Regions from separate parts of the Paenibacillus sp. FSL k6-2145 genome, predicted to be linked through region 2. Evidence: predicted binding sites of a transcription regulator. Region 2 holds the regulator's gene; each other region holds the start of a gene.
What was found. The regulator NrdR, encoded in region 2, represses ribonucleotide reductase genes. The targets are predictions, from matches to a motif close to AACACNATATATNGTGTT.
Positions count from the first base shown of each region.

Region 1: NZ043_RS07100 (anaerobic ribonucleoside triphosphate reductase) is a predicted target of NrdR. The motif match lies at 7,379-7,396, and genes of this name have one in related genera.
Region 3: NZ043_RS19730 (adenosylcobalamin-dependent ribonucleoside-diphosphate reductase) is a predicted target of NrdR. The motif match lies at 5,129-5,146, and genes of this name have one in related genera.

Region 1 is NZ_CP150267.1:1,610,906-1,621,339, forward strand. Features, by position in the region: gene NZ043_RS07070 (catalase) at 1-1,294, opposite strand, end outside; gene NZ043_RS07075 (winged-helix domain-containing protein) at 1,532-2,338, opposite strand; gene NZ043_RS07080 (transcriptional repressor) at 2,314-2,709, opposite strand; gene NZ043_RS07085 (diguanylate cyclase) at 2,982-4,094, shown strand; gene NZ043_RS07090 (aldo/keto reductase family protein) at 4,230-5,168, opposite strand; gene NZ043_RS07095 (histidine kinase dimerization/phospho-acceptor domain-containing protein) at 5,326-6,963, opposite strand; gene NZ043_RS07100 (anaerobic ribonucleoside triphosphate reductase) at 7,443-9,404, shown strand; gene nrdG (anaerobic ribonucleoside-triphosphate reductase activating protein) at 9,401-9,910, shown strand; gene NZ043_RS07110 (methyl-accepting chemotaxis protein) at 10,127-10,434, shown strand, end outside.
Region 2 is NZ_CP150267.1:4,257,248-4,267,681, reverse strand. Features, by position in the region: gene NZ043_RS19040 (S-layer homology domain-containing protein) at 1-3,607, shown strand, start outside; tRNA gene NZ043_RS19035 (tRNA-Ala) at 3,854-3,926, opposite strand; gene nrdR (transcriptional regulator NrdR) at 4,112-4,579, opposite strand; gene NZ043_RS19025 (alpha/beta-type small acid-soluble spore protein) at 4,696-4,917, shown strand; gene NZ043_RS19020 (lytic transglycosylase domain-containing protein) at 4,999-5,562, opposite strand; gene coaE (dephospho-CoA kinase) at 5,559-6,155, opposite strand; gene NZ043_RS19010 (MntP/YtaF family protein) at 6,165-6,980, opposite strand; gene mutM (DNA-formamidopyrimidine glycosylase) at 7,081-7,908, opposite strand; gene polA (DNA polymerase I) at 8,027-10,434, opposite strand, start outside.
Region 3 is NZ_CP150267.1:4,411,760-4,422,193, reverse strand. Features, by position in the region: gene NZ043_RS19745 (acyltransferase family protein) at 1-333, opposite strand, end outside; gene NZ043_RS19740 (flavin reductase family protein) at 908-1,468, opposite strand; gene catA (type A chloramphenicol O-acetyltransferase) at 1,699-2,346, shown strand; gene NZ043_RS19730 (adenosylcobalamin-dependent ribonucleoside-diphosphate reductase) at 2,429-5,068, opposite strand; gene NZ043_RS19725 (SNF2-related protein) at 5,632-7,395, shown strand; gene NZ043_RS19720 (YqhG family protein) at 7,399-8,592, shown strand; gene NZ043_RS19715 (hypothetical protein) at 8,746-9,753, shown strand; gene NZ043_RS19710 (YqzE family protein) at 9,887-10,105, opposite strand; gene NZ043_RS19705 (N-acetylmuramoyl-L-alanine amidase) at 10,300-10,434, shown strand, end outside.

The DNA of each region.
Region 1 (10,434 bases), 2.6 Mb from region 2:
GCTCTACAGGAGTAAATGAACGGAAAAGCTCCCCTGCCTGCGTGTAATCATCCGTTTTCTCGATTTTTTCTCGTGTAACATGCCCTTGCAATGGAACCTGACTGTCCCGATATGCCGGATCTTCCTGCGGGCTGTTTCCTGAACTGTTGGGTTCATAGTTCACCGGAGATGGGTCCTGATTCACATTCATGAGTCCATCACGCTGATGATTACGAACGGGTGCGTACGGGCAATTCACCGGAATTTGCAAATAGTTCGTTCCAAGCCGGTGACGCTGTGTATCTGGATAAGAGAATAGACGTCCTTGCAGCAATTTGTCTTCGGAAGGTTCAATTCCAGGTACAAGTGCACTAGGTGAAAAGGCAGCCTGCTCCACTTCAGCAAAGAAGTTTTTGGGATTCCGATTCAGGGTCATGGTCCCTACCGTATGGAACGGCAATACATCTTCAGGCCAAGTTTTGGTCGGGTCGAGCGGATCAAAAGAAAAATCATCCATTTGCTCCGGCTTCAAGAGCTGTACCTGTAACTTCCACTGCGGGTATTGCCCGTTCTTGATATGTTCATGCAGGTCCCGGGTAGCATGGTTAAAGTCTTGCCCCTGTACCTCGGCAGCTTCCTGACGTGAAAAGCCGCGAACCCCCTGTGCAGACTCCCACTTGTACTTCACATAGTGGACCTGCCCCTGTGCATTGATCCATTTGAAAGCATGTACGCCGAATCCATCCATTTCCCGATAACTTGCCGGTGTACCCAGGTCAGAGAACAACCAGGTCATCATATGGGTTGATTCCGGCGAGAGGGTCATGAAATCCCAATAGCGAGCTGGGTCCTGAATGTTGGTATCCGGAGCTGGCTTCAAGGAATGCACCATGTCAGGGAACTTCATGGCATCACGAATGAAGAACACAGGCAGATGGTTGCCGACAATATCATAGTTGCCTTCACGTGTGTAGAATTTGACGGCAAATCCACGTGGATCTCGTGCAGTCTCTGGTGACCCCGTACCGTGAATAACGGTTGAGAAACGAACCAGCACATCCGTCTCCGTACCCGGATCTTGCAGGAAGTCCGCTGTTGTATACTCCTTCATACTCTGCTCTAGCGTGAATACACCATGAGCACCTGCTCCTCTTGCATGTACAACTCTTTCGGGAATACGTTCACGGTCAAAGTGGGCTATTTTCTCAATGAGATGGTAGTCTTCAAGCAGTGTTGGCCCTCTTCTGCCTGCTGTGCGGGAATTCTGGTTGTCACCTACAGGTGCTCCCTGATTCGTAGTCATACGTTCTGTCATCATGTCGTCCTCCTCTAATGGGTCTCACGGCTGCTATATATCTACTATTAAAATCATATTCGGCTTCGGTTTAAATATACATTTAGACTTGATCTAACTGTTAAATTGATTCTAACATGTCCCACTCTGCTCTTGCATGAGGTTCACATGAGATTAAGATGAGGTTCTTCAACACTTCATGAATGAACTATGAACATGTATCTAAGTGAACGATAAATTTGGGCAAAAAAAAGCGGACTAATCCGCCAGGCGGTAGCCCACTCCTCTTACTGTTACGATATATTGCGGCGAAGATGCGTTATCGCCCAATTTTTTGCGCAAGCTTTTGATATGAACATCAACCACATTACTTCCACCCGTAAAGTCTGTCTCCCAAATATCGCTGAGCATCTCCTCACGGGAAATGACTGCACCTTTGGCATCAATCAGCTTGAGTAACAGATCATACTCGGTCTTGGTCAGATGAATCCGATTATTATCGCGCTGCACACTCATCCGTTCCCGATCAAGCCACAGATCCTTAAATCCGATACGCTGCCCTTCCTCAGGCAAAAACCCACGTTTGGGCAGAGCAGGGCTGTTGCCAATCATACGCTGCACCCGATATAGAGCTTCCTGCGGGCGTGCAGGCCACACCAGCAATTCCTCCTGAAGCATCGGTCCACTCGCGCTGCCAATCATCTTCTCACCGACCAGATACAGACAAGGGGTTGTATGCTCAGCCTCACGATTCAATCGGCTGCTAATGCCGGCAAATGCATCGATCGTTCCGGCAACAGATAGGTCATAGATCAACAGATCAAAGACAAGACGCTCATGCAGATCCGGTTCCCAGCGATGGAACACCAGTACATCAAAGCAGCTATCCGTTAAGGCCTTTACCAGTTCATGAACCTGCCCCGGCATCGGGCTGATCAGAATAACACGCCGTGTAACAGGACAATTGTCCATAAGGGGCGCTGCATCGGACAAGGCGGGTTTAACCCTAAGGGGTAAACGACGGCCAGGCAGTTTTATTTTTACTTGATCCGTTTGTTTCTGCATTCCCCGCAGACACCTCCAAAGACCACATGAGCATGATCGATTGCATATCCAGTTTCTTCAGCTACCTGTTTCATCCATTGTGGAGGAACCTCCGTCATCACCTCGTCCACTTTGCCGCACACTTCACACATAATGTGCTGATGATCATCCATACGGGCATCGTACCTACTTGCTGTCTCTCCGAGTTTAAGTTCCCGTATCAATTCTTTGTCCGTCAGATAACGAAGAGAATTATACACCGTACCATAGGCCAGATTATATCCTTGTTCCACGAGTCGATTCATGACATCAGCAGCTGTCGGGTGATCCTCCGAATGACGCACCACATCATATACCGCTTGCCGTTGTATCGTCAGATTTAAAGTTCTCACAACCATTTCTCCTTTATTATTGATCCATTTTATATGAAATCAGACACTGATCTTCTACTTATGATGGTCTTCCCAAAAAGAAGGAATAAATTTTGATTTAGATTAAGTATAAATCTCATTGTATATTGAAGTCAATATCACTCTAACATCCTGTATATGCAAATAAAACATCTTTCCCAGCAATCCCCTCATAAATTTGGGATAATATGGTTCGCTACAGCACCACTTTTCAGATAAAATATAGGGATGTGCGTAAAAAGGGGGAATGTCGGTTGTTTAGCACTTTTTTCATTAATATCTGTGTCATGATTACGTTTATGTATGTGTCCGGGATCATCGCGAAGTTCTATAGTATCCGATTGCCTTTTCCCTCGTTACGTGTTCAGTTGATCGGCGGCTTATTATTCGGTATATATGGCACAGTACTCATGAACTATTCCTTCCCTCTGAACGAGACTACGATTGTAGATCTACGGCATCTGGCCATCGTCACCGCAGCGGTATATCTGGGAGGAGTGGCTTCGGTCGTTACTGGACTCATGATCTCGGTCCTTCGTATTCTGATGTTCGGCTTATCATCCTCTGCTATAGATGCAGGATTTGTCATGACTCTGATCGGACTGTCCGGTGTATACTTCGCCTATGCTCCCTGGTCCAGACTGACCAAAATAATTACAATGAATCTGCTTGGCATAACATTAATCTTTATCATCCTTATGTTGAATACAGACAGCATGAATTCATTAATGAAGATATATCCGTTACAAATGACCATTTCCTTTGCTGGTGGAATATTTATCTATTTCATCGCAGAATTCATTAATAAATCCAATGAAATGTTATTTCTATTGGAAAAAAGAGCATCTACCGATCATCTTACCAACCTGAGCAATCGACGACAGTTCGAAAAATCACTTCAACTGGAACTCCATCGTGCGCGGGATTACCAACAAAAGCTTTCCTTGCTTGCCATTGATATTGACCGGTTCAAAAAGGTAAATGACACCTTTGGTCATTCCGCCGGTGATGCGGTCCTGAAGCAACTTGGACAACTGCTCGTTGAGCACGCACGTTCTGCTGATATCGTGTCACGAAACGGTGGGGAAGAATTCGCCATTCTCTTGCTCGACTGTGGACACCGTCAGGCCGTGGCTACCGCCGAATCTATCCGGCAGGCAGTAGAGAAATACCATTTTGCTCTTCCCGACGGACACACAACACGTCTAACCATCTCCATTGGTGTGGCCGTGTATCCGGATCATTGTGATGCTCATGACGATGACGACTTCTTCGAACAGGCCGACCGTGCTTTATATGAAGCCAAGAATACAGGGCGTAACCGTGTGTGTGCCTTAAATTTTCGTTCCTTGCCTCTTACACAGTAAGATCTTGCCTTTCAATAAGCTAACCTTTCAACGTTCTCCAAAAAAGGGATGTCTCGTTCGCCTATTCAGGCACACAGGACATCCCTTGCTTTATGGATCAGTGCATATCATCTCAGCTTGTGTGCTGACAGGAGATTAAGCAAGGATGCTCTCAATCTCCTCAACAATGGCAGCATCCAGCTTCACGCCAGATGCAGCCGCGTTCTCTTTTACCTGCTCGGGACGACTCGCCCCGACAAGTGCACTGGATACATTGTTCTGGCGCAGAATCCAGGCAAGGGCCAGTTGGCCAACCTTCAGATCCAGCTTGTCCGCCACTTCAATCAGTTGACGAACTTTCCCGATGCGATCCGCATTGATCTTTCCTTCGTCCCATCCTAGCTTGGCCGCACGGCTATTCTCTGGGATATCGGAAACGGACGTATATTTCCCGGTCAATAGACCTTGAGCAAGCGGGGAGTATACGACTTGTCCTATGCCTTTACGCTCGCCGAGCGGGATAATCTCATTTTCGATATAACGGTCAAACATGTTGTACACCGGCTGATTGACCACGATACGATCCAGGAGCAGACGATCTGCTGTACCTAATGCATCTTCCATCTGAGCCGCAGTCCACTGGCTGACGCCGACATATAACACTTTGCCTTGGCGTACCAGATCATCCAGCGCGCGGAGTGTTTCTTCAATTGGTGTTTCGGTATGATAACGATGGCAGTAATAGATATCCACATATTCAACGCCCAAGCGCTTCAAGCTGGCTTCACATTGCTCCTTGATATGTTTGCGAGACAACCCCTGGTCATTCGGACCATCACCCATTTTGCCAAATACTTTAGTTGCAAGTACATAAGAGTCACGGGAATAAGCTTTGAGCGTCTGCCCAAGCAGTTCTTCTGCTGCACCCCGTTCATATACATTGGCTGTATCAAAAAAGTTGATGCCTTCATCAAATGCAGTTTCAATTGATTTCACCGCATTTTCACGTTCCACATACCCTCCGTACGTCAGCCAGCTTCCCAGGCTGATCTCGCTTACTTTCAGTCCGCTTCCACCTAATCTGCGATAATCCAATGTACATCCTCCTCTGTTGGTTATAAAGATGAAGTTCACTTTCTATTGTAACGTAACCAGCTCGGAATAAAAGGGCTTTGGCTCAGAAAATGGAAAATGAAAAAAAAGCGCACCTATAACAGGTGGGCCGAATAAAGATTTATCCTCTGATCATGATTTAAGGCAAAGTAATGCTCAATGCATTCAACAGATCAGCTTGTCTGACTGGCTTTGTCAGAACAGCATCAAAGGCTTCTGCTTCATGCAATTCAATGTGCATACCATAAGGAACAAGAACAATGACGGGCAGATTTTCCAGTAGCTGTTTCAGTTCATGTACAAAATCAACCGCTCCGCCTTCCAGTAATCCCATATCCACCACGGCTACATCAGGCATGAATCCTTCCTTGATCCAATCATGCGCTAATGTTAAACCCGAGGTCATGTGTACATCCATCTCCCACCTACGCATCAGGGAAGAGACGCCTTGCAAAATGTCAGGGTCCTTGGCGAGTAACACCTTTTTCCCTTTTAACCGCTGCTGAATACTTGCGAGTTGAGGTAACTCCCAGTATCTGCGCAACGGAAGGGAGATATTGAATTCCGTCTCATTTTCCTTCACACTGCTCACCTGAATACGGCCATGCATGAGAATGGCAAGATTCTGGCTTACAGCTAAACCCAGATTGCTTCCAATCAGTTTTTGGATATTCAAATTTTCATCTTGGCTGTTAAAGGTTTGTGTCTTCTTCTCCGATAACATCTGACCCGTGTACTTCACCTTGAGCTGAAGTGTACCAGTCTCCTCCAATTCTTCTCCGTTCACCACTGCTGTGATCAGAACGGAACCTTCACGCGTTGAATCGAGAGCATACTGAATGACGTGTGCAAGCAACTGTCCGATCTTGACTTCATCACCAACGAACACTTGTGATACATTCAGTTCGAGATTTAATCCCAGCTCAATGTTCTTGCCCGTCGCAATGCCGGCATAGAGATACACGGTATTCTCAATGGTGCCTACCAGATCAAACGGATCATCATGTATAACCGTTTTACCTGCTTCATTAATGTTGAAATTCATCATATTATTCAGCAAGGAAAGCAGAATATTGCCGCTTGTCTCAATCATGTTCACATATTCGGACTGCTCCTCTGGCATATCCGGTGTGCGCATCAGATCTGTCAGTCCCAAAATACCATTCAAGGGATTGCGAATCTCGTGACTCATCAATTTCAACATCTGTGTTTTGGTCATGGCCTCAGATTCGGCACGTTCTTTCTCTGCCTGGAGCTGTTCTTGCATTTGTTCCGAATCACTCAATTTCCGCTCCTGAACATGCAACGTGCTTTCCAAATCGACAACATAGCCCAGGAATACAGCCATCGCCTTCAGTGTCTTCATATCGGTTTCGCTGATCACATAACCAGGATCATCCATTAGACATATGGTACCAAATGTTTCGCCCGATCTTCTCATAATAGGCACGCCCACGAAGAAGCGATTGCCAAGTCCGCTCGTAACGCCCATGGATCGTGTCATCGGATGTTCACATGTATCCGGGATCGTAAGAACACTACCGTTGTCTCTTAATACCAGGCTGCAATATGAATCCGTAAAAGGAAGTGCACTGCCTTTAACAACTAACTCTTCCGTACGATTAAAGGCCTCCAAAATGACATTGGTCACACCGTCATTCGTGGCAACAAAGATGGTATTGACCTTCAATATACCGCTTAATACGTCTACGATATGGGCCGCAGCTTCCTTTATATCTTCATAGAAGCCTCTCGTAATGCCTTCTGCCGTCCCCATGATCCACCCCTTTTGTCTTAGCTGCACTTTCTAATCTGTATATCAGAATGTTAATCACGTACAAGGGCTCATCAAGAATCCGAATAGCTGTCACAATCTATACTTATATGATTAACACCGTAGAAGTAAAAGAGAATCATACTGCCTGCCGATAGCCCGTTTTCGGACAAAAGCAGGTCTTGAACTGATAGTTAAAGACTGAAAATGTACTGCAAATCGCCTTTTCAGCTTGATTAAAGTCCATCTTGTCCAACTTCGAATATTATCCTTGCAAGATAACTAGAAATTATACGCTTCTACTCAGACTTTGGAAACCTTTATCCGCAGCAATTAAAGGAAAGTCCACTTTGCCCACTACGTTGTGTGACCATTATCACACCCAAAAAACCACATATAGTTTATAAATGGATAATACGAATCTACATATAGTATTTAACGTGAATTAAATGATAACCAAATCATTTTAGGAGGAACCTTACATGAACATGCTTGAGTATGCCACTCCACCGGCATCCGATCTATTATCCGACCTGGGAAGACGCATTATTGGCGCAGAAGACGCCGATACGCTGAGGGAAAATGCAAATCTGAACGGGGACTCCTTCAGCGGTAAGATGAGCAGGCTCGGTTCGGAGACCGCCAAGTGGCATGCTCTGCGTCATGTGTTGCCAGAAGAGCTTGCCCAAGCTGTGGAGAATGGGGATCTGTATGTACACGATCTGGATCAGTATGCACTTGGAACGACCAACTGCATCTTTATCCCGTTTGACCGTCTCCTTGCTGCGGGTTTTAATACAGGCAACGGATCGGTTCGCACACCTCAGACGATCATGTCTGCAATGGCCCTGGTTGCGATCATCTTCCAATCCCAGCAGAACAGTCAATATGGCGGTGTATCGGCCAATAAAATTGACTGGGATTTGGCCCCTTATGTACAGCGATCGTTCCGCAAACATTATCGCAAAGGGCAACGCCTCTTTGGTGAGCATGCCCTGCTTGAGGATGAACTGCTTTATCTGGACAGCATCGAAGCGAAAAATCAGTGCCCGCGCGCATATGCCTTCGCCTATGAAGAGACTGAGCTGGAGACAGGACAAGCTGCTGAATCACTGATTCATAACTTGAATACAATGAGCAGCCGGGCAGGTGGTCAGATTCCATTCACTTCACTGAACTATGGATTATGTACTTCAGCGGAAGGAAGGTTGGTATCGCGTTCATTGCTCGAAGCAACCATCCGTGGCCTGGGCAACGGGGAGACTCCCGTGTTCCCTCAACATATTTTCCAATGTAAACAGGGGATCAATCAGGCTCATGGAGAGCCAAACTATGATTTGTTCCGCCTCGCAGTCACCTGTTCATCCCGGCGGATGTATCCCAACTTTGTCAATGTTGATGCTTCGTTCAATCTGCCTTTCTATCATCCGGAAGATCCGGATACGATCATCGCAACTATGGGATGCCGCACACGTACACTGGCTGACCGGTTTGGTCGCAATCGTCAAAGTGGCAAAGGTAATCTGTCCTTCAACACCATTAACCTCGTGAAACTCGGCATCCGGTTTGGCATCTGCCAAGGTGCCAGAGCTGTCGCTGACCGTGCGGGATTCTACACTGCTTTGGAGTCGGTTATGCATAATGCCACTTCCGGCCTGCTGCATCGCTACCGAATTCAGACAGCACAGCCTGCCAAAGCATCGGACTTCATGATGCGGGAGGGTGTATGGGAAGGTGGAGAACAGCTTGGCCCGAACGAGGCGGTTGCCGATCTATTAAAACATGGAACATTATCTCTTGGTTTTATCGGTCTTGCGGAATGTATGACAGCTCTCTATGGGCGCCATCATGGGCAGGACCCACATGTACACCACGAAGCGCTCAACATTATTCGGACCATGAGAGAGTTCTGTGACCGGATGAGTGAGCAGCATAACCTGAATATCACCCTGTTTGCCACACCTGCTGAAGGCTTGTCCGGCAAATTCACGAAGATCGACAGAGAACGATACGGCCTCATTGCCGGGGTTAATGATCGTGAGTATTATACGAACTCATTCCATATCCCGGTATACCACACTCTTCCAGCTTATCGGAAGATTGAACTGGAGGCCCCGTTCCACACTTTATGTAACGCGGGTGCAATCTCCTATGTGGAGCTTGACGGAAACGTTCGGGCCAACACCGCAGCTTTCCTGCGAATTGTGCAGTATGCACTGGCGCAGGATATCGGTTATTTCTCTATTAATCATCCGATTGATCGCTGCCCTGCATGTGGTTATGAAGGCGTCATTGGGGATGTATGCCCAGGCTGTGAAGCCCACGAGAACCATGTGCACTTCCAGCGGTTACGCCGCGTAACTGGCTATCTAACCGGAGATTACAAAGTACGCTTCAATGCTGCGAAGCAAGCCGAAGTGCGGGATCGGGTGAAGCACCGGTGAATCTATATGGTTACATCCCGGAATCGGTGAATGAAGGGACAGGCCTGCGTGCTGTGTTGTTCATCAGCGGATGTCGTCACGCCTGTCCAGGCTGCTTCAGTCCGGATTCGTGGAGCTTTCGAGCGGGTGAGCCCTTTACAGAGGAGCGGCAGCAGCAGATTCTGCATGAAGTGACGAGCCATCCATTGTTGGATGGCGTTACGTTGTGTGGTGGTGATCCCTTTTTCTCGGCAGCAGAATGTACGTCTTGGGTCCAGCAGCTCCGAGCTGCACGTCCTGATCTGACGGTATGGGCCTACACGGGATTTGAATATGAGGAACTGATTACCGACCCTGCGAGAGCGGAGCTTGCCCAGTTGTGTGATGTGATTATTGACGGGCGATACGTTGAAGCGGAGCGTGATGTCTCCCTTCCCTTCCGCGGCAGTCGGAATCAACGTTTGATTGATGTCAGTGCAACACTAGCCACTCGAACCATCGTTACAATACAGCTCAGTATGCTGTAAACATTGGTTTTATTCCCCTCACCAACTAACAAGGCACGGGTCCCCAGCGGACTCGTGTCTTGTTGGCGTATAGTGGTCTGCTTTAAGAAATAGGTTTTATCCATTCTCTCTATTTTCTTCTCTATTGCATGACGATATATAATATAGGTAGTTACTAAGTTAGCATTTAAAATTTAACCGTTTACATAAGGTAACCAGGGAGGAATCATCTTTTATATGGATATTGTTCAAGCATTAATTACATGTATGCCTTTCTTTCGAGATACGATTCGTCAGGATGTAACCCTCTCCGTTATTGATCATGAAAAATTCTTATATTTCTCAGCAGGAGAATCGTTAAAGCAACTGAATTATCAACCCGGCGACCCTCTGTTGGATGGAAATCGAAATTTTGCTGATCTCAACGGCGGTACCGTCAAACGATTCGATCACTATCCTAAAGATTTATTCGGTGTTCCTTTTGACGTGGCTTTTATCCCCATTAAAAATGAAAAAGGTGAAGTCATCGCCCTGTTCAACCTGCT
Region 2 (10,434 bases):
TAGCAGAATGCTCGCGTTCCTCTGTTGCTTGGTAATGGTGGCGTCGCTATTGCCTACCAGCTATGCCGCCGCTACTGACAACATCGAGAACGCAGAAGCGAATGAAACACCCACCGCCATTTTTGGAACTCCCGAACTCGGGTCAAACGACCCACTCTGGAGCCAAACAATGGAGCATCACATCAACAAAAGCACTGTGCCCACCGACCCAAGACCCCATGCCACGGGCACAGCCAGAATCCTTTGGGATCATGACTATCTGTATGCCCGCGTAGTTGTACAAGACAGTAATCTATATCAGGGAGCCGGTGGAGATCACCGATACGACAGTCTGGAGTTTTATGTTGGCACCGGAACCTCAGGCTCAAACCAATGGCGCGTCAGCGCGACGGGTGTGTTTTCAGGGCAGGCCGCTCCAGGCAGAGCTGCATGGACCCAGATCACGGAAACAGGATATATCGTGGAGATGAGAATACCCAAAAGAAATTTGATCTTACAGGAGGGAATGCTTACCTTTGAGGTTTACATTAATAACTCAACGGAAAAGGGCGGTGACCGCTATGAAGTCGTTTCCAGTTTCGGAGATCCGGACGCGGCTTATACCAGCTCTGTTTCATTTACAGACAGCCTGCAGCTCACCTTAGCCAATGAAGTGGATAACAGATTATCAATCACCGCAACTGCAGGTCCGGGGGGCCGAATAACGTTGAACCCACCCGGCGATGTTCTGAGAATAGATCGAGGCTCTAACAAAGAAATTACGTTTACCCCCGATTACGGCAAAGTTGTGGATACTGTAACGGTAGACGGCGAGATCGTAACTCTATCTGCTGGCACGTATACCTTTACGAATATTGAAACAGACCATACCATTCATGTGACATTCAAAAATGATCCGGACGCGGGGATACTCCCCTTTATCGTATGGAATGACAACTTCGCCAGTGGCGAATACACAACGGCTGTCATCATTGACTTAGGCGAGGGGAAGGCTGCGTTAGGCTCCGAGCTTAATCCGGGCTTGTTTACTTTGTCAGCTAGGAACACGACTCTGAACGGCGAAGCGGTGACCTTTGAAGGGACGCGCAAGATCACTAGGGTATACGCTAATGACGAGCCAAAGGTACGCGGCTATGTGGGGCAGGTTAGCAATTCACCCGATTATCAGGACGGACTGGAGAGCGGTCGTTACATCGTCGTTGAGTCTGAGTTTTATTCAGAGAGCGGCGGCAATACAACGCTGGATGGCAGCAGTAACTCGACAAAGCAGGTTTACACCATTGTCCAAAACGGAGAGATTGTACTGACAGAAGGAAATCCGCTTCACAACGTGGTTTTTGAACAGGAAAAGGTTGTGAATCCAATCCTCGATAAGTTCACTACTTTCACGGACAATTCGGTCAATCGTTCGCTCTACCTTCACAGGGATGATGATGGTAAGGTGATGAAAGGATTGCCACTGTATGTTTATACTCACGGCATGTCACGCGGCGGCACAAACGCTGCGACAGACCAAAAAGCGGCCATGAAATCCGCCAACGGCTCAGTCGCTCTAATGAAAAAGATGGAGCAAAATCCCGATAAGTACGCCAGCCATGTACTGAATATTTCCTATAATGGCGTATCTGTTCCCTCAACAGAGAATGTTAAGAAGGTCATAGACGCCTTGATTGCTAGCGGCGAAGTAGACTCTAACCGTGTTTACGCGGCGGGCTTCTCCTGGGGCGGCCAGTATACCAACAACTTAGTTAACAGCTATCCTGGCTTCTTCGCTGCCGCTGCACCTATGGCCCCGGTAAGTGGTTCACCGAACGCTAAGGACAATGACGCTCACAACAACCTGGCCTATTGGATGTTTGTAAATGCTCATAATGTTGGAGGCTACCAGACTAACCTCAATAACTTCATCAATAACAATATGCCGAAAATGATCAACGCAAGGGCTTCACGCTTTGAGAGTAATGAGGCTCTTACGTGGCCCTACAATCAATTTGATCAGCCGAATCTGAGGCCTAATCCTGCCAATACACCTGTTATGGCTGATTATATAGCACATGAAGTGGAAGCAGCGGTTCTTTACAATCAGATCACTATGGGAACTTGGAGTATAGCTCCTACGGCGCAGTCCTCTAACTTGCCGGCTTGGAACAATGACTACACAGATGTCTTTGATTGGATGTTCGCGCAGAGAAAACCGGTCGTGCCCGGTGCTCCGAGCGGCTTCAAGGCGACAGCGGGTGACGGACAGGTCACATTGAGCTGGACTGCTCCTGCTGACGACGGTGGCAGTCCGATATTGGGCTACAAGGTATGGTATGGCAACGTAACGCCGGTCACACTGGATGCGGCGGAGACCAAATATACCTTCAAGAACCTGACAAACGGTCAAGGCTACAGCTTCACCATCATCGCGGTGAACGCAAAGGGCGACGGCGCGGAGATCAGTGCGACGACGACGCCGATGAAGACGACGAACCCCACTGTGCCTGATTCTGGCGGCAATACGGGCAACACCGGAAATACCGGCAACATCGGTAATACGGGCAACACTGACAATACGGGCACCGGGACAGACGCTGGAACGCCAAAGTCGACCTACACAGTGAATACACCGAAGGATAAATCCGCGGTCACAGACAAAAACGGCAACACCACCCTCCCCGGTGGCGGCGAGATTACGACCAAAGGCGGGACGAAGATTAAGGTGCCCGAAGGCACAACGATAGACTCAAACGGTAAGGTAACCATTCCGGCAGACAAGAGCGCCGAAGTGACACTACCCGGCGGCAACAGCACAGTGACTATTTCGGGTGGCTCGACGATATCGAGCGACGGTACGGTCACTGTAGGCGGCAAAGACGCGCATGTGGACCTGCCAAACAGCAACCAGCTGCATATCCACGACGGATCGAAGATACGGAGCAGCGGAGCGGTTGTGGTAGGACCGAGCGGCGCAAGAGTTGGCTTAGACAACGGCATGTCGCTGAACATCCGTGAGGGTACGGAGCTGGCGTTTGATGACGCCACCCCACTGGGCTTCCTCGTGATAACAGGCAATCCTTTCAGGGATGCCAACATGGACGACTGGTTCTACAACGATATAAATTTCGCCTACACATACGATCTTTTCAACGGCACGACGTCCACAACGTTCTCACCCGGCACCGCAATGACGCGTGCAATGTTCGTGCAGGTACTGGCCAATCTTGAGAACGTAAACCTCTCCAGCTATACGAGTTCCCGCTTTAGCGACGTGACGGACGGACAGTGGTACACGGCGGCAGCCGAGTGGGCGGCCGAAAAAGGCATAGTCAACGGTACAAACGCAGACCTGTTTGACCCCAATTCACCGATGACGCGCGAGCAGATGCTGGTGATCCTGTACAACTACATGAAGTACAAGGGCTATGAGATACCTGAAAGCCACTCAAAGTCCTTCGCGGACGAGAGTGAGATCAGCTCTTGGGCATTGGAGGCCGTTCAGGCACTGCGGGACATCGGCATCGTATTAGGCAAGCCGGACAACTTTTTTGCTCCCAAAGCCAACGCCACCCGCGCCGAAGTAGCCACGATCTTTGTAAGGTTCGTTGAATATCTGGTTAAGTGAAAGCGTATACAGAAAAATACAAACCCCTCCGGTTGGACAATATCCAGCCGGAAGGGTCTCCTTGTTTTCAAACTGTACTTTTTTGACAACTCTACGATCAGGACTTTAAACCCTCGATTTTTGCATCTAGAATATTCGTCCCCAAGCTCGACCCCAAGTCCAAAATTCTACTTCATTAATAAATGTTCTGATTTATTTCACCACAAAAAAAACGCCATCGCAATAATGTGATGGCGTTCTTGATTATGGAGCCTAGGGGGATCGAACCCCTGACCTCATCGCTGCCAGCGATGCGCTCTCCCAGCTGAGCTAAGGCCCCAGGATATGAAATAGATAACTTGTCCAACACTGCTACGTTCCACAGGCGACTCCTATATCATATAAAATCCAGCTTTCGCTGTCAATCACTTTTTCATGATCCAAAGTGTTTGGAGAAGAACAACCGATTTCACTGGCACATACGGACTGGAACTCCAGACTGCTCTTCTCCCTTTACCCACTTCACTAATCCTCCAGATCGTCTTTGGACAACAGGGATTTCAGTTCTTTCATGAACATATTGATATCTTTGAACTGGCGGTATACCGACGCAAAACGGACATACGCCACTTCATCGACCGGAAACAATTGTTCCATCAATAGCTCGCCAATCTGGCGACTCTCAACTTCAGCATCAGCTGTATTACGCAGAGATTTCTCCACTTCAGATACCATCATTTCCAGGGTCTCTACGGAGACTGGACGTTTCTCACAGGCACGAATAAGCCCGCGGAGAATTTTATCCCGGCTGAACTCTTCACGACTGCCATCTTTCTTAATAACAATCAGTGGAGTCTCTTCAATCATCTCAAACGTTGTAAATCTTCGGGCACACTGCTCACACTCACGGCGACGACGAATGGATTTTGCTTCGTTGGCCGGACGCGAATCAAGCACTTTGGTACCCATATAACCGCAATAAGGACACTTCAAATCAGATCACTTCCCACGTTTTACTTTTTACCACATATTCCCTGTACTGATTTTGTAATGAAAAACGCATTGCCTACACATAATACTTTTACCAACCCGCGAGGAGGTGAACAGCAATGGCACAAAGCAACGGTAACTCCAACAACCTGGTGGTAACTAGAGCTTCCGCAGCCCTCGAACAACTGAAATACGAAGTTGCTCAAGAACTCGGAATCAGCATCCCACAAGACGGATACCAAGGTAACATGACTTCTTACGAGAACGGTTCGATCGGTGGATACATCACGAAGCGTCTGGTAACAATTGCAGAACAGCAATTGGCAGGTCAATACCAATAATATCTGCATCGTAATACGCTACAAGAGGAGCATGGAGCGGCCGGTGAATAACCGGCCTGCTCTGTGCTTCTACTTATATACTTAGAACGTATTATAGATCTTTACATACTGATTATAATAGTAAATGACTCTTTGTACATAGTGACGCGTTTCACCAAACGGAATATCTTTCACCGTATCAAACGAGCCATCCCATACACCATCTCTAAGCCAACTGTTCACTTTGCCTGGACCCGCATTATAGGCAGCGATCATAACTGCTTCATTGCCATCGAATTGATCGGACAGATTTCGCAGATACCATGTACCTAACTGAATATTGCGTTCAGGCTCGTGCTTTAATTCCTCCAGCGAAGTGTCGGGAATTTTGGCTTGTTCCAGTATCCAGTTGGCCGTGTCTGGCATCAGTTGCATGAGCCCAATGGCTCCTCGTTTGGATTCCTTGCTTGTCTTGAAATTGGTCTCCACCTTGATAATGGAAGCAATCAGAAACGGATCAACCTCATAGCTCTGAGATTGGGTACGAATCTCTTCCTTATAATGAATGGGATAGAACCATGCCATCCAGTTTGTATTCAGAAATAATACCAGTACAAAGGACACAAACATCAACAGCAGTACACGTTTCTTGCGTAATACTCTCATAACAAACCCTTACGCTGTAGAAATGAGTCAATTTGCTGCTCCGTCGCAGACCATAAGCCGCTGTTATCAATGACAATGTCTGCCAGCTGTTTTTTGCGCTCAATATCCATCTGAACATCCATTCGTGCCTCAGCCTGTGCTGCAGTCATTCCATCCCGACTCATCAAGCGATCTCGTTGGATCGACCTTGGAACATATACAACCATGACTTCCTCGAAACCATCTTCCAGACCTGATTCATAGAGCAAAGGAATATCTGACACCACAAGTTTATCCGGATGTTGCAATTCGTATGCAGCAGCCCGTTCGCGCATCTCTCTTCGGATCGCCGGATGTGTAATAGCCTCAAGTGCCTTTCGTTCCTCAGGTTGTTGAAAAACAATACTCCCAAGCTTTTTCCGATCCAGTGTTCCATCTTCGTTCAGTATGGCTTGTCCAAACCGCTTAACAGCGGCGGCCAACACGGGATGCCCGGGCATCATAACTTCCCGGGCAATAACGTCTGCATCGATGAGCAACGCTCCCTTACTGGCGAGATAGGCGGAAACACTGCTTTTGCCTGTCGCGATCCCGCCGGTTAAGCCTATATTCATCGTTTCACCTCATAACAGCTTCATTATTCCCATAATCATTAACAATAGTGCTGGCAATACAGACAGTCTTCGCATCCAGCGCAGAGCTGAGAATCGTAGGCCAACCTTCATGCCGAGTGACAGAAACGCCCCACTAAACAGTGCAATAATGAGTGCTGTCCATAGTGTAGGGAATCCCAGAAGTGCCGCTCCCAAACCTGCTCCAAACGCATCCAGAGACAGGGCAATACCAAGCCACATCGCTTCCTGGGCAGATATACTCCCCGAGTTATCCATATCCGCCTTGGAGGGACTGCGAAGGATCTGAATGACAACGCCCAGCTTGCGCAGCTCCAGTGTAAATACCATTCGTTCCAGTGATCCACTTGAAGCCGACTGTTCCAGATCCAGCGCGAGCACCTGATTCCTGCCCTTTGAATCCGACAGTTTCTCTTGTGCTTCTCCCATCCCAGTTACCGTTGCTTCTCTTCCCTCACCCGTTCCAGTGTCTGTTTCCAGCTGTTCTTTGCCTTGCTTTCGAATAAGTTGCAACAATGACCATGCGCCAATACCTATCAATATGACGGCTCCCACAATCGAAGCGATATCCGGTGACACCACATGGGACAACAACACACCTACTTGCATCGACAAGGCAATAACCAATCCCGAACAGATCGAAATAACAGCGATAGATAACAGGGGAATCTTAGTCCTCCGTAACCCATATGTAATCCCGACTCCAAAACCATCTAAACTAAGCGCCAAAGCAAGCGCCAGCAATGAAATAAAATGATGCAGCACCCCGGACTCCTCCTCTGTGCGGTACTCGTGCCAACTGAAGATGCCAGTATGGGTATACGCCCGCTTATTTCTGCCATATCAGTATATGGAGGGAGGAATCCAAGGGTGCTATGATTTCATCATTTCGTTCATTCAGTTCATGTTACAGCAGCTGACAGTTCGGACAAAAATGCGTGCCACGGCCACCAACCACCGTTTTTTCAATTAACGTACCACATGTTGTACAAGGTTCTGATTTGCGTCCATAGATTTTCAGTTGATGCTGGAACATCCCCATCTCACCCTGTCCATTCACATAGGACTTGATGGAAGATCCCCCTGCATTCACTGCATCTTGCAACGTAGCTACAATCGCTTCATGCAGCACCGTTAACTGAGTTTCGGTCAGTGTCTTGGCGATGGTCTCGGGATGGATACCTGCGCGAAATAGAGCCTCGTCCACATAAATATTCCCGATACCGACCACATATGCCTGATTTAAAAGCACTGCCTTGATTTTGGTTGTGCGCTTGCCAACCGCCTCACGGAATGCAGTTACCGTAAAGGCGGGATCAAGCGGCTCCAGTCCCAGCTTCAGCAAAGGTTTGGACACCAGTTCCTCACCTGCATTGAACAGATGCATCGTACCGAACTGACGCACATCCTTATAACGCAATTCCGTACCATCATTAAAATGGAAGATCACATGTGTATGCTTCTCCACATCTTCATGCTGCTCGTACACACCGTACCTTCCTTCCATCCGCAGATGGGAGACAAGCACCAGCCCGTCCAGCAAAATACGCAAAAACTTGCCTCGACGCTCCACCCCAATGACGGTATGTCCCGCGAGTTCCATTGCAAATGCATCTATGTCGTCCGGCCGCTGAATAATCCGCGGCAAGCTAACGGTAACATGATCAATCGTTTTGCCTACAATAAGTTGATTCAATGTTCTTCTGACTGTTTCGACTTCCGGTAATTCCGGCATGATGTTCTCACCTCCCCTATATTATAACGGAAGATGGCGCTCAGCGGGACCCTTTTCTTATATCTCAAACATGGAAAGTCCTTTTGTAAAATACCGGAAAAACCGCGCAGCACTTGATTTATTTCGCTTCGTACCAGTTATCACCAAAGCTGACTTCTGCTTTTAGCGGAACCGACAGTTCCAATGCTTTTTCCATAACAGAAGGGACTAACTCTTTCATCAGTTCCAATTCATCCGCAGGCACTTCGAATACAAGTTCATCATGCACCTGAAGCAACATACGGCTCTTCAAATTGCGTTCCCGCAGCGCTTCATCCATCTGTACCATGGCCAGCTTGATGATATCTGCCGCTGTTCCCTGAATCGGTGTATTCATCGCCGTACGCTCTGCGAAGGAACGCAGATTGAAGTTACTGGCGTTAATCTCTGGCAGGTAGCGACGTCGTTCCAACAGCGTTTTGACGTAACCATCCTGGCGAGCTTCCTTCACAATGTCATCCATATATCGACGGACACCCTGGAATACTTCAAAATACTGGTCAATAAACTGCGCGGCCTCTTTACGTGTGATGTGCAGGTTCTGGGATAAACCATAATCACTTATTCCATACACGATACCAAAGTTTACTGCCTTGGCGGAACGACGCATATCCCCATCCACATCCTCAGGCTTCACGCCGAATACATCCGAAGCGGTCTTTGTATGAATATCCATATCATTGACAAATGCTTCCTTCAAGCGCTCATCGTCCGAAATGTGTGCCAGTACACGCAGTTCAATCTGGGAATAGTCTGCTGCCAAAATGGACCATCCGGGTTCCGAAGGAACAAATACCTTCCGGATTTTGCGACCTTCCTCCATCCGAATCGGAATGTTCTGCAAGTTCGGGAATTGACTGCTAAGTCGTCCCGTTGCAGCAATGGTCTGACGGTAATACGTGTGCACTTTGCCATCGCGATCGGAAATCTCTTTGAGTAATCCTTCCACATAAGTGGATTGCAGCTTGGCAAGCTGACGATATTGCAGAATATGCTTGACCACATCATTATAAGGGGCCAATTTCTCTAATACTTCAGCATCTGTGGAGTAACCCGTTTTGGTTTTCTTCACCACTGGCAAGCCCAATCTATCAAATAAAATCTCACCCAGTTGCTTTGGTGAATTCAGATTAAATTCCGTTCCTGACAGCTTGTAGATCTCAGCCATCAACCTGCTGATCTGTTCTTCAAACTCACTGCCCAAAGCCTGTAGATCTGCCGTATTGGCCTTGATGCCCTGTTTCTCCATGTCCGCCAATATGCGTGACAACGGCATCTCCAGTTCATGGAACAACGAATTCATCTCATCCGTTTCCAGCACCTGCTCCTGAAGTGGAATAATGGCTGCGACAGCAGCGGCTTTGCGGCACAGGAAATCACCCAAGATCTCTACTTCCGGCACCTTGTACTTGGCCCCTTTGCCCATAACCGTGTCATCCTCTACAAGCGACGGCAGACCATACTTGGTCGTGAGTCCACTAATCGTCTGGTTGGATTCCGTTGGATCAAGCAAATAAGCTGCCAGTTGTACATCAAATGACGCACCAGCGAATTCAATGCCATGCGCATGCAGGGCCAGGTCTACACGATGAAGATCATAACCGCGCTTCGGCTGGTCTGAATTACCAAGCCACGCCCGCACTGGAGCCGCAGCCTCGGAATGAAGCAATTCGGGAGATATGAACGTATACGTTCCAGCGGAACCTAGAGCTAGTCCAATCAATTTCGCTTGGTGCGGGTTATCCCCATGTGTCTCCACGTGGAGGACATCAATGGAATCCAGTGAACTGAACAGCTCACTGATGTTGTCCTCTGTTGCTATGGAAGACTCTACCTCGGCAGCAGGGACCGCTTCCTGTTCAGAACCAATGCTGCCACTGAACGACAGGCGTTCGAGCAAGGATTTGAATTCAAGCTTAGCTAGTGCAGGGCCAGCATGTTCTTCTTTTAATCCAGCGAATTGCATATCCTCCCATGTCTGCTCCAGCGGAACTTCCCGGTGAATCGTCGCGAGTTGTTTGCTCATCCGGGCATCTTCGGCATGGGTCTCGATCTTTTCTTTCATCTTGCCTTTCAGCTCACTTGTGCCGTTCAGCACATCTTCTACCGATCCGAACTGGTGCAACAGTTTCAACGCTGTCTTCTCTCCAACTCCGGGAATCCCCGGAATGTTATCGGACGCATCGCCCATCAGACCTTTGAGATCAATGATTTGCAGCGGCGTCAGACCATAACGCTCTTTAATCTGAGCAGGATCATACAGCTCAATATCGGTTACCCCTTTACGCGTCAGACCGATATGTACATTTTCGGAAGCAAGCTGCAGCATATCTTTGTCACCCGATACAACAAGCACCTGTCTGCCCGCTTCATCTGCGCGTTTGGTTAATGTTCCGATGATGTCATCCGCTTCAAATCCAGCCAGCTCAAACTGAGCGATGCCAAGTCCTTTCAGCAGTTCTTTGAGCAATGGGAATTGCTCTGACA
Region 3 (10,434 bases), 150 kb from region 2:
AACGATATCACCACGAAGCGCAGCGAGCCGGGATGGGTCTGTACAGGCCAACCAGATCATCACCACAGCTGTCATGGTCAGCATGCCTGGAAGCAAACGCCTTACCCGTCTTACCCAGAAATCACCGAGTGAAATGCGTCCATGTTCCTGCCACTGTGACACGAGAATATCTGTAATTAAATATCCCGAGAGAACAAAGAATATCCCTACACCGAGCAGTCCGCCCGGAATAAAATCCAAATTCAGATGATACGCGATTACCGCAATTACAGCGATGGCTCGCAAGCCGTCAAGTCCGTTCATATGTCTCTTACGATTTAACGATTGTGACATGCATTCCCCTCCTTGTTACTGTGAGTCAACAACATCGGTGTTGGGGGCATAAAGGAACTCCTGATCGTTCTGGTTGTCATTAACATACGTATTGCACCTTCCATCTTTCATTTACAACATAAGAAAAGCTTCTGTTTGAAGCACTATCCGATGATGCTACATTCTGTGTGAATTCTATAATCTTAAAGAAGACGAGTTGCCTGTCCATTAAGTTTAATCATTAAAATATTCTTTATATTCATTCGTGAGTTCACGTTTAGCATTATACGCCCGAAATAAGCCTCATACTTTACAGGAATAGTTACAAACGATTAAACCGATGTAACCTTTCCTGCCAGCTCATATAGCTGTAAAATCATACTCTAATTTTGTCGTTAAATATAGTACTTTTCATCGAGTGGCTAAAATTACCTGTCCCGCTTGCGCAAACCAGCATACCCACGCACACAACGGTTGAAACAATTGAATTCATAACAAAAGGCTGCCGACTTGCTCAGCAGCCAATATCCATTATAAACCTATGTCAGACCGGATTGAAAGTTTTGCTCATAATTGCTTCTTCTTGCCTAGGACCCTAGAGGTGGAACGGGTGAATCTTTTCTTCTGTCCTCGCATCCATGATCCGGTATGTTGAACGCCCTGTGTACATTGGGATTTGCAACTTCTCCAGATCAACCATTCCATTCTCCAGAAAATACTTCTGATCCTGATATCGCTGCAACACTTCACCTGCAATCCATTCATGGTCACCATATGTCGTAATCTCCATAACCTTGCATTCATAAGCAAAATAAGCGTCTGTCAAAATGGGTACACTTACCTTGATTCCTTCCTCATATGGAATGCCGAATCTTGTGAATTTATCCGTATCTCTTCCACTGAACGTTCCTGCAGCTTGAATCCACTCCGATCGATGACCTGGTAGGAAATGAACACCGAATACGCCGCTCTTCTCAATGAGTTCATAGGAGTATGTTTCCTTACGAAGGGAGATGCCATATACGCCTGGTGATGATCCGATGTATGTATGCCATCCGGACGCCATCACATTCTGGACTCCCTCATGACGTGAAGTCACCACCGCTACCATTCCAGGATAAGAATAAAATATGGGTTCTTCTATCGGCTGACGCATCTAATCCCCTCTCTTCTTCGTTATAAAGACAATTTTAATTATAAAGTAAAGAAGCAGGTTGAAAAAGCGTTTTGCAGAGGATTTCGCTATAAGCGACACATTCAGTATCATGTTATACTGAGATGGTCAATTTCTAAAATACGATACTGGGAATGTGATAGGATATGGTCAAATCAGTCAAATATACCTCCTAAATGAAGGCATTATTCAAATTTAGGAGGTTATAACTTATGTTTAATTCAATCGTGTTAGATCAGTGGGATCGAAAGCCATACTTTGACCACTACTTGAATCAGGTCAGATGTACCTACAGCATAACTGCTAATCTGGATATCACTCTATTGAGTACCGAACTCAAGCTTAAAGGATTGAAATTCTATCCTGCTCTTATCTATATGATCTCTACGGTTGTCAATGCACACAGAGAATTTCGAACTTGTTTTGATGCCGAGGGGAAATTGGGCTATTGGGACGAAATGTCTCCGAGTTATACGATTTTTCATGAGGACGACAAGAGTTTCTCAACGATCTGGACAGCATTCCATGAAGATTTCGAGACGTTCCACAATCGTTATCTGGAAGATATGAAGAATTACAAAGATCACAAACAATTTGTTGCCAAACCCAATGAACCGCCAAATACTTTTCCCGTTTCCAGTATTCCTTGGGTGAACTTTACGGGATTTAATCTGAATATTTACAATGAGGGAACCTACTTGTTGCCTATTTTCACGATGGGGAAATATGTTCAACAGAACGATAAAGTTTACCTTCCCTTGTCTGTTCAGTTACATCACGCCGTGTGCGACGGCTACCATGCTGGCGTTTTATTTAATGAATTGCAATCACTTGCAGATCGATGCCAGGATTGGTGTTAATTAGCTAAATGACAAAAAGGCATTCCTGACTTCATGATGGAGTCAGGAATGCCTTTCTTTTTCTCTTTTTTTCAAGAGATATTTAATTGCATTTACTGTACCCACAGCTGCTGCATGTTTTGCATCCTTCCACATTCATCAGGGATGCCGAGCCGCATGAAGGACATAAATCTCTCGATTCGTTAAAGGTTTTCTGATCCTCCACTTTTGGATACGTGCTCTCCACTTGATTCTGTTCTATTAATGCTTCAGGTTCGTTCCCCTGCACATCGCTTTGTACATGACTTTCCAATGCTTTGGCGACTGCATCAGCAATCGATTCCACCCGGTTGGCCCCGAAGCCAATCGCACCCGAACCACCGATTCCCTTGAGATGTTTGATCAACAGTTCAACCTTGTGCCCATGATCTCCGTATCGCAGGAACAGAGAGCACACTCGACCGAGTGCCTCAGCCATGGCAAACACGTCCGATCCCGCTTTGCCCACGTTCAGGAAGATCTCACCCGGCGTTCCCTCCAGATCATTGATCGTAATGTAAGCCATGCCAAATGGCGTATTGATTTTGTATGTCGCACCGCGCAGTACTTGAGGACGGCTTCTGTATTGTTTATCCAGCACTGTAGAAGAGGAAGGGGTTTGCTCGGAAGAATGCGTACTAACACCGTCCTGGCTATTGGAAGTCCCATCACTTGCCTGCACTTCAGCATTATTCGGGTTTTCTATGGCAGATACGACTGTCTTCTCTTCAGCTTCTGCCGTGTTCTGATCTTCAGCCTGGGTCTCTTCCTTCTTCGACGTGGACAACACCTGCACATCCCTGCTGCCGTCGCGGTATATCGTTACTCCCTTGCAGCCTAGGTCGAAGGCCAGTTCGTACAGCTCAGCTGTATCCTCCACTGTAAAATCAGCCGGACAGTTGGCCGTCTTCGAGATCGAACTATCCACCCATTGCTGGATCGCAGCCTGCACCCGAATATGATTCTCAGCCGACAGATCCATCGCCGTCACATAATAATCTGGTAAAACTTCACCCGGATGTTTATCCAGCCAGTCTTGTGCAATCGGTACGAACTGTTCATCATAACCTAGACGGCTTTGACGGAAATACTTGAAGGCGAAATACGGCTCAATACCTGTGGATGTGCCCACCATCGTACCAGTACTTCCCGTTGGCGCCTGAGTGATCAGTGTGACATTTCGAATGCCCTGTTTACGAATGGCCTCTCCCACTTCAGGGTACGTCGCAACCATGTTTTTCATGAATCCACTCTGTAAGTACGGTTCAGCTTCGAAAGCTGGGAAAGCTCCCTTCTCTGCTGCAATCTCTGCTGATGCCAGATAAGCCTCCTTCGCCATGAATCCATACAGTTTATCCAGAAAAACAAGAGATTCAGGACTGCCATATCGTATACGCAGCTTAATCATCAGCTCTGCCAGTCCCATTGTGCCAAGTCCAACCCGGCGTTCACGCTGCTGATTCAATCTATTTTCCTCAAAATGATATGGTGTTGCATCGATGACATTGTCCAAAAATCTAGCCGAGATACGAGTGGTTTCCGCCAGTTCATCCCATGCCACATCATGATTTGTTTCATCGTAGAATTTGGACAAATTGATTGCTGACAGATTACATACACCCCAGGCAGGCAGACCCTGTTCCGCGCAAGGATTAGTACAGATGATCGGATTGAAATACCAGCTGTTGGACATCTGGTTATAGTACTCCATGAATACCACACCAGGCTCTGCCGATTTCCAGGCTGATTCAATAATGGTATGCCAGATTTCGCGAGCCTTCAGCGTACGATAGTGCACCACCGAATGACCTGCGGCTTTCCATTGCTGCATATCCCCGTTCCACTCGGTGTCGTAGTCCGGATCGTTCGTATCAGGGAAAACCAAGTCCCAATCTCCGTCCTGCTTGACAGCCTCCATAAATGCGTTGCTCACACATACAGACAGATTGGCATTGGTCACCTGCCCCATCGTTTGTTTCACGGTAATAAAATCAAGCACATCCGGATGCCAGTCATTCATCATCAGCATGAGCGCACCCCGGCGGCTTCCGCCCTGTTCAATCAGTCCAGTCGTATAACTGAACAATCCGCCCCACGATACGGAACCGCTGGATGATCCGTTGACACCTTTCACCACCGCTCGGCGAGGACGCAAAGAGGACAAATTAATGCCAACACCCCCACCACGTGCCATAATTTCCGTCATCTCGGTCAAGGTTCTCATGATGCCACCCCGACTGTCTTGCGGAGATGGAATGACATAACAATTGAAGAGTGTCAACTCATCGCTTGCCCCCGCACCCGCAGCAATTCGGCCTCCGGGTACTAACTTCCAATCCTCCAACACAGAGCGGAACTTGGACTCCCACGTTGCCCGCTTATCGGCTGTGGATTCGACAGAAGCCATGGCTTTGGCAAGACGGTCCCACATCTCTTCCGGTGTTTTTTCTATATTAAGTGTCAGTTTCTCCACGTTTGTCTCGAGGATCTCTCCGCTTCGAGTCCTTACTTGTACAAGCTGGCCCTGTCGTTCTATGATTTCGCCCACTTCCTTGGTTGGGAACTTGGGATCATCCTTCGTTAATACCAATACCACATCTCCGACCTTGGCATGATTCGAATCAGCGTCCTTCCAAGCGTATCGGTCCAGAAATATTTTTTCGCTAAGTCCTTCTAATTGATGCGATCGTTGGTTTGATTTCATCGCTACGTTCAACCTCCCCGAATAACGCTACATTTTCACTACAAGAGTAAATTATGATAAAACACCACATATAGTGATATAAATTCAGTATAATACACCATATATTGATTTCCCATATGACTTTTATCACAGTCCATCTTCATAGACTCCCTATACTCGGACAAGCTTCTTCACACACCCTCATACGCATGAATACGACATCTGTGAATTTTTTGGCACAGAAAAAACATGTGCCTTCACTAAATTTCTGGGTTCAATATAAGTTAAACTAATCATTTGCACGTCAACGGAGAGGACAGAAAAAACCTGAAAAAGCGAAGCGTTCGCCTAAAAGCTTTCTGAAAGAAAGCTGCATCGAAAGCATACGCTATCCCCGGATTTCCCCTCCAGAAAAGGGAATCAAAGAAATCTGGGGATAACAGCGATTGGAAGGTTGTTCTGTCATCGTAGTGTTCGTGCAAATAAACTGTAGTTCAACTTGTATAGTTATGAACTGACTCTCATTCGTCCATACTATTACCTACGAATAAAACGTCATCACGTATGGCAGGGGAGGAAGCACAATGAACCGGAAAAACCCGCACCACATGAATCAACCAGTAGCCGAACTGCCCGTTCCGTTGGAATTTGATCGAAGCTGGATTAATCAATTGGAATCACGACTGGATAAAGGAGGTCCTTGGGGGGATTATCGACTCTTCCAACTGGGCATTCAAGCCGAAGAGACCAACCTGATTCCCAATTTTGACGAGATCCAGTGTTTGAAACATCTACAAGGCCTTACTCCACTTCCTCACCAGATGGACACTGCACGCAAAGTATTATTTGAAATGTCAGGCCGGGCCATTCTCGCCGATGAGGTGGGTCTTGGCAAAACCATTGAAGCCGGTCTCATTCTGAAAGAATATATGGTTCGAGGTCTCGTATCCAAGGTACTCATTCTCGTGCCAGCATCTCTTGTGTTGCAATGGGTACGGGAGTTGAATTCGAAATTTGGCATCCCTGCGATTGCCCAGAAAAAGGCCTATTCCTGGCAGAATGAAGTGGTTGTTGCTTCCATGGATACAGCCAAACGGGACCCGCATAAAGATATGCTGCTGAATACTGATTACGACATGATTATTATTGACGAGGCACATAAGCTCAAAAACAAGAAAACAACCAACTATCAATTCATGCTGAAATTGCGCAAAAAGTATTGTCTGCTGCTGACAGCTACACCTGTGCAGAACGATATGAGTGAATTGTTCAATCTGATCAACCTGCTGAAGCCCGGTCAACTGGGTCGTCAGGGTGACTTTGCGGCCAACTTTGTCGTAGACAAGCGGGTTCCGAAAAATCAGGAACAGCTTAAAAACGAGTTATCCAAAGTCATGATTCGTAACCGTCGCGGCGAAGGCCCCGTTCAATTTACCAAACGGAACGTCTCCAACGTGAATCTGCAATTATCGCCCGAAGAACAAGCGCTTTATGATGGTGTGACTTCCTTTGTTAAAGACCAGTACCAGGAAGCTGGCGGCAATCTGAGCAGCATGCTATCCCTTGTTACATTGCAGCGGGAAGTGTGCAGCAGTCGGGATGCCGTGTTCGTGACACTGGTTAATCTGTCGAAGAAACTTCCGCTGGACTCTCCCCTTCGGGACAAAATTTGGGAACTCGTGGCCCATATTAAAGCGATCAAGGAGAATACCAAAGCGGAAAAAACGATGGAACTGGTTCGGAACATGAATGAAAAAGTAATTATCTTCACCGAATACCGGGCCACGCAGGAGTATCTGCTAAACTATTTCCGCAACAATGGACTTACAGCTGTACCCTATCGGGGTGGCATGAATCGAGGCAAAAAAGACTGGATGATGGATCTCTTCCGCGGGCGTGTGCAAGCCATGATTGCAACCGAAGCGGGTGGCGAGGGCATTAATCTGCAATTTTGCCATCATATGATCAACTTTGATCTGCCTTGGAACCCTATGCGGGTAGAGCAGCGGATCGGTCGGGTACACCGGCTTGGACAGCAAAATGACGTGAACATCTTCAATTTATCTACGAGCGGAACCATTGAGGAACACATTCTGAATCTGCTGCATGAGAAGATCAATATGTTTGAGATGGTGATCGGCGGGCTGGATGTCATTCTGGAACGGCTGGAGAAGAAGGAATCAATTGAGAAAAGTTTGTACAAAATCATGTTGGAATCACAAACTGATGAAGATATTCGCCGTAAAATGGACTCACTTGGAAAATCGCTGAACTCCATTCAACGCGAGGTTGCCGATGAAGGCCCTGCCGTATCCGGGTTGTTAGATCTTCGCAAAGGAGGTAGCTAACTCATGACGATGTCTCCCCATGAAGTGCAGGCTTATGTTCTCACCTATCTGGAAGCACTTGATTGTCAGATTATGGAGCGTTCCCCTGCCCATGTTACAGTCAAACTCTCGCCTGAGGCGGACAAAGCGTTGACCAATCGTCCCTATTATTGGGGGTTCGTGGAACGAACCGGAGCACCCGCTGAGACGATGTCCTTTACATTTATATTTGATCCTGACAGTTATCAGCAGGCCATTGAAGCAGCAGAAGCCAAAGTTGTGCAAGCATCACCTCCTGTTGTACCTAACCCTGATGGAACGAATGGCGTAACCAACGGCACTCCTCAAGGCGAGCTACCAAAAGAAACTATTCTAGGCCGTTACTTCGGTATTACACCATCACTGCCACAGCTGGGCCCAGGACGAATATTACGTGAAGAAGTGGTGTACGGCAGTCGCAGACTGCAGCAGATTTTCGGCGCTGCCCGTGAAGGCGGTGCCTTCGTAAACCTGTTCGAACAGGCTGCCAAACGGCAATTGCGCGCTACAGCGCCAGCCGTATATGAGCCTTGGCTTGGTGTGTGTTTCAAGGTGGAATTCGCCTGTGATTTGAAACGGGAGGAATTGCATTTTCTCGGCATCTCCCTTCGCTCGGGTGAAATTATAGAAAAATTCGGCACCAAGCTGAACCGACGTGATCTCAGTCCGAGACTTGCGGAGAACATGCATGTACAGACAGCTAAAGTTTCGTTACTTGATGCCGGAGCTGCTTTGGAATCTCATTTGACAAATCGCTTGCTGGAACTCGATTATAGCTGGGCAGAGAAAGCCCAAGAGCGGCTTGATCTGGAGCTGGACGTGTTGGACACCTACTATGAAGCGGTACTCCGAGAAGATACGCCTGAGGTAGAATCACCAGGTAACATAACCTCAGACACGGAGAATGTCCAATCTGACCGCACGCCACCTGCACCACTGAAAAAAGTTCTGGATATAACTAACGCTAAACCCATTGGAGCAGATGTAGAACTGGCGGCAGAAGCCACAGTACCGATCGACTCCGAGACAGATGCCGAAGAAGAGAAAGCAAAACAGGCGGTAATAGATCGTGAAGCTATGAAACTGCAGTATGAGACACGCCGGACCGAGATGATCTGGCAATATGAACCCAAAGTGAAAGTGACTGCCATTAGCAGCGGCATGTTTCACTTAAGATAGACGAAGACACTACTTTTCCTGCAAATGCTGGCAAAAGTAGTGTTTATTCATGATCAGCTGCCCGACAGGTTGCGGCAACCTTTGCATAGCCTGTCCCCTAGAATGAAACTAGGACCCGCTCAGGTAACGGATAAATGAAAAGTAGGTGTAAATTTGAAACGATTCTTTCATACATGTTGGAACAACGCTCGGAAAACAACCTGTATAACCTTGGGCTTGCTCAGTTGTCTTGCCCTGTTCTCTTTTTGGTCGATAGCCAATGCAGAGGAACAAAAAACGTCTTCACTATCTCCCGTATCATCTACAGAATATAGTCCCGAACATCATGTCATTCAGAATGAAAAGCTAGCTCCCGCTGCTGTACAACGGTTTGCAGAGCAACAAGCTATTACACTTGGTAAAGGTACCGCCGAAGCACATTGGAAGAATGCCGATCTGGCCTTCTACCCTCTGGGGCCGGGTACACATAGCTGGCTCGTGCAAGCTGAGTTTGAAGGCAAACCTATCGGATATATGATTATTACAGTCACAGAGCAGGGTCAGTTGATGCTTAGTGAATATGGTCATGGAGAACAGTCACCATACAACAATGAACTTCTTGGACAAGCCTTGGATCGACAACATGTGAACCTTGAGGCATTACTTGCTGGCGGAGGAGAGCTTCATCTTGGTTATGCTCTTCCCCTGCTTGCTTATTGGAAAGTGGAACAACCTAACCATCCTGCACTTTATATTGATGCTACGAACGGAGATGTACTACCGTCAGAGTTCCTGAACCTGCTGGAGGCTGATTCCAAACAGACCTCTGCCAGCATAAATGATTTGTCCACAATACCATCTTTATCAGTTGATCCACTTCATCTCCGACCCGTCTTCAATCCGGCTGACAATCTGTTGTGGATTACCGCCACGCCTGTTGCTGCCGACCGGGCACAAGATGTGATACAACACGGAGAGAATCAAGAGATTGTTTTCTCAGCGGGTGATCGTAACGTCGTATACGGCGGTCCTCTACCCGTTAGCGGTTATCAGCTATGGCATACAGATCAGGAAGCAGAGTCCATTCTATATGTAGCGCTAGGTGGAAAATCATCCATTCAACGCTTTGTCCCTTTGAGCACATTGCAACAAGACGGCCATTTTTACATCGTTAATCCTTGATCATCAGCAAATTTTTAAGATACAATCAGATAACCTGTACATCTATAAACATCCACAACAAATAAGACGCCTTCCCATTTTATTAAGGGATTGCGTCTTTTGGTTTTACATTAGTGAAATAGGTAAGCGATTGTCACCCTTTACCCGAAGAACTTCGTTTATGGGACTGTGTATCGAATTCTTTTTCCTTTTTCCCCACCCACAGGGATACAGCGAAAGGGATCATACCAAACCACTTCATCGCCCACGGCTCTTTCCTTTTGGTGCGACCTTTCCGCTCTTCCTTCGGCGTATCAATATAATGAACAACACGCTGCGTAATATATTTTACCAATTCATCACTTTTGGCCATAATTCTGCCTCCTTCGCTCCTGCACATTCGCGGAGCTTACGATAGTTCTATTGTGTGCAGGATGTGTACTGGTTAAACATTTTTTTATTGAAAGAAGTATGAAAACCCTCAGAATGCACAGTCTAATGCCAAAGGTATCCATCGAGTCGTTAATCTGCATTCGATACCTATTTCATGAAGGAGTGTGTATTCCCATGTATAAGCTGCTGATCGCTTCGTTAGCCTTGCTAATCAGCTTCCATTGCCTTCCCATGCTTCCCCATGTCGCTTATGGAAAAGCAGCCCCGTCCCAGAACAGTCCATCCATGCTGCCGGTGACCGATGGAGAT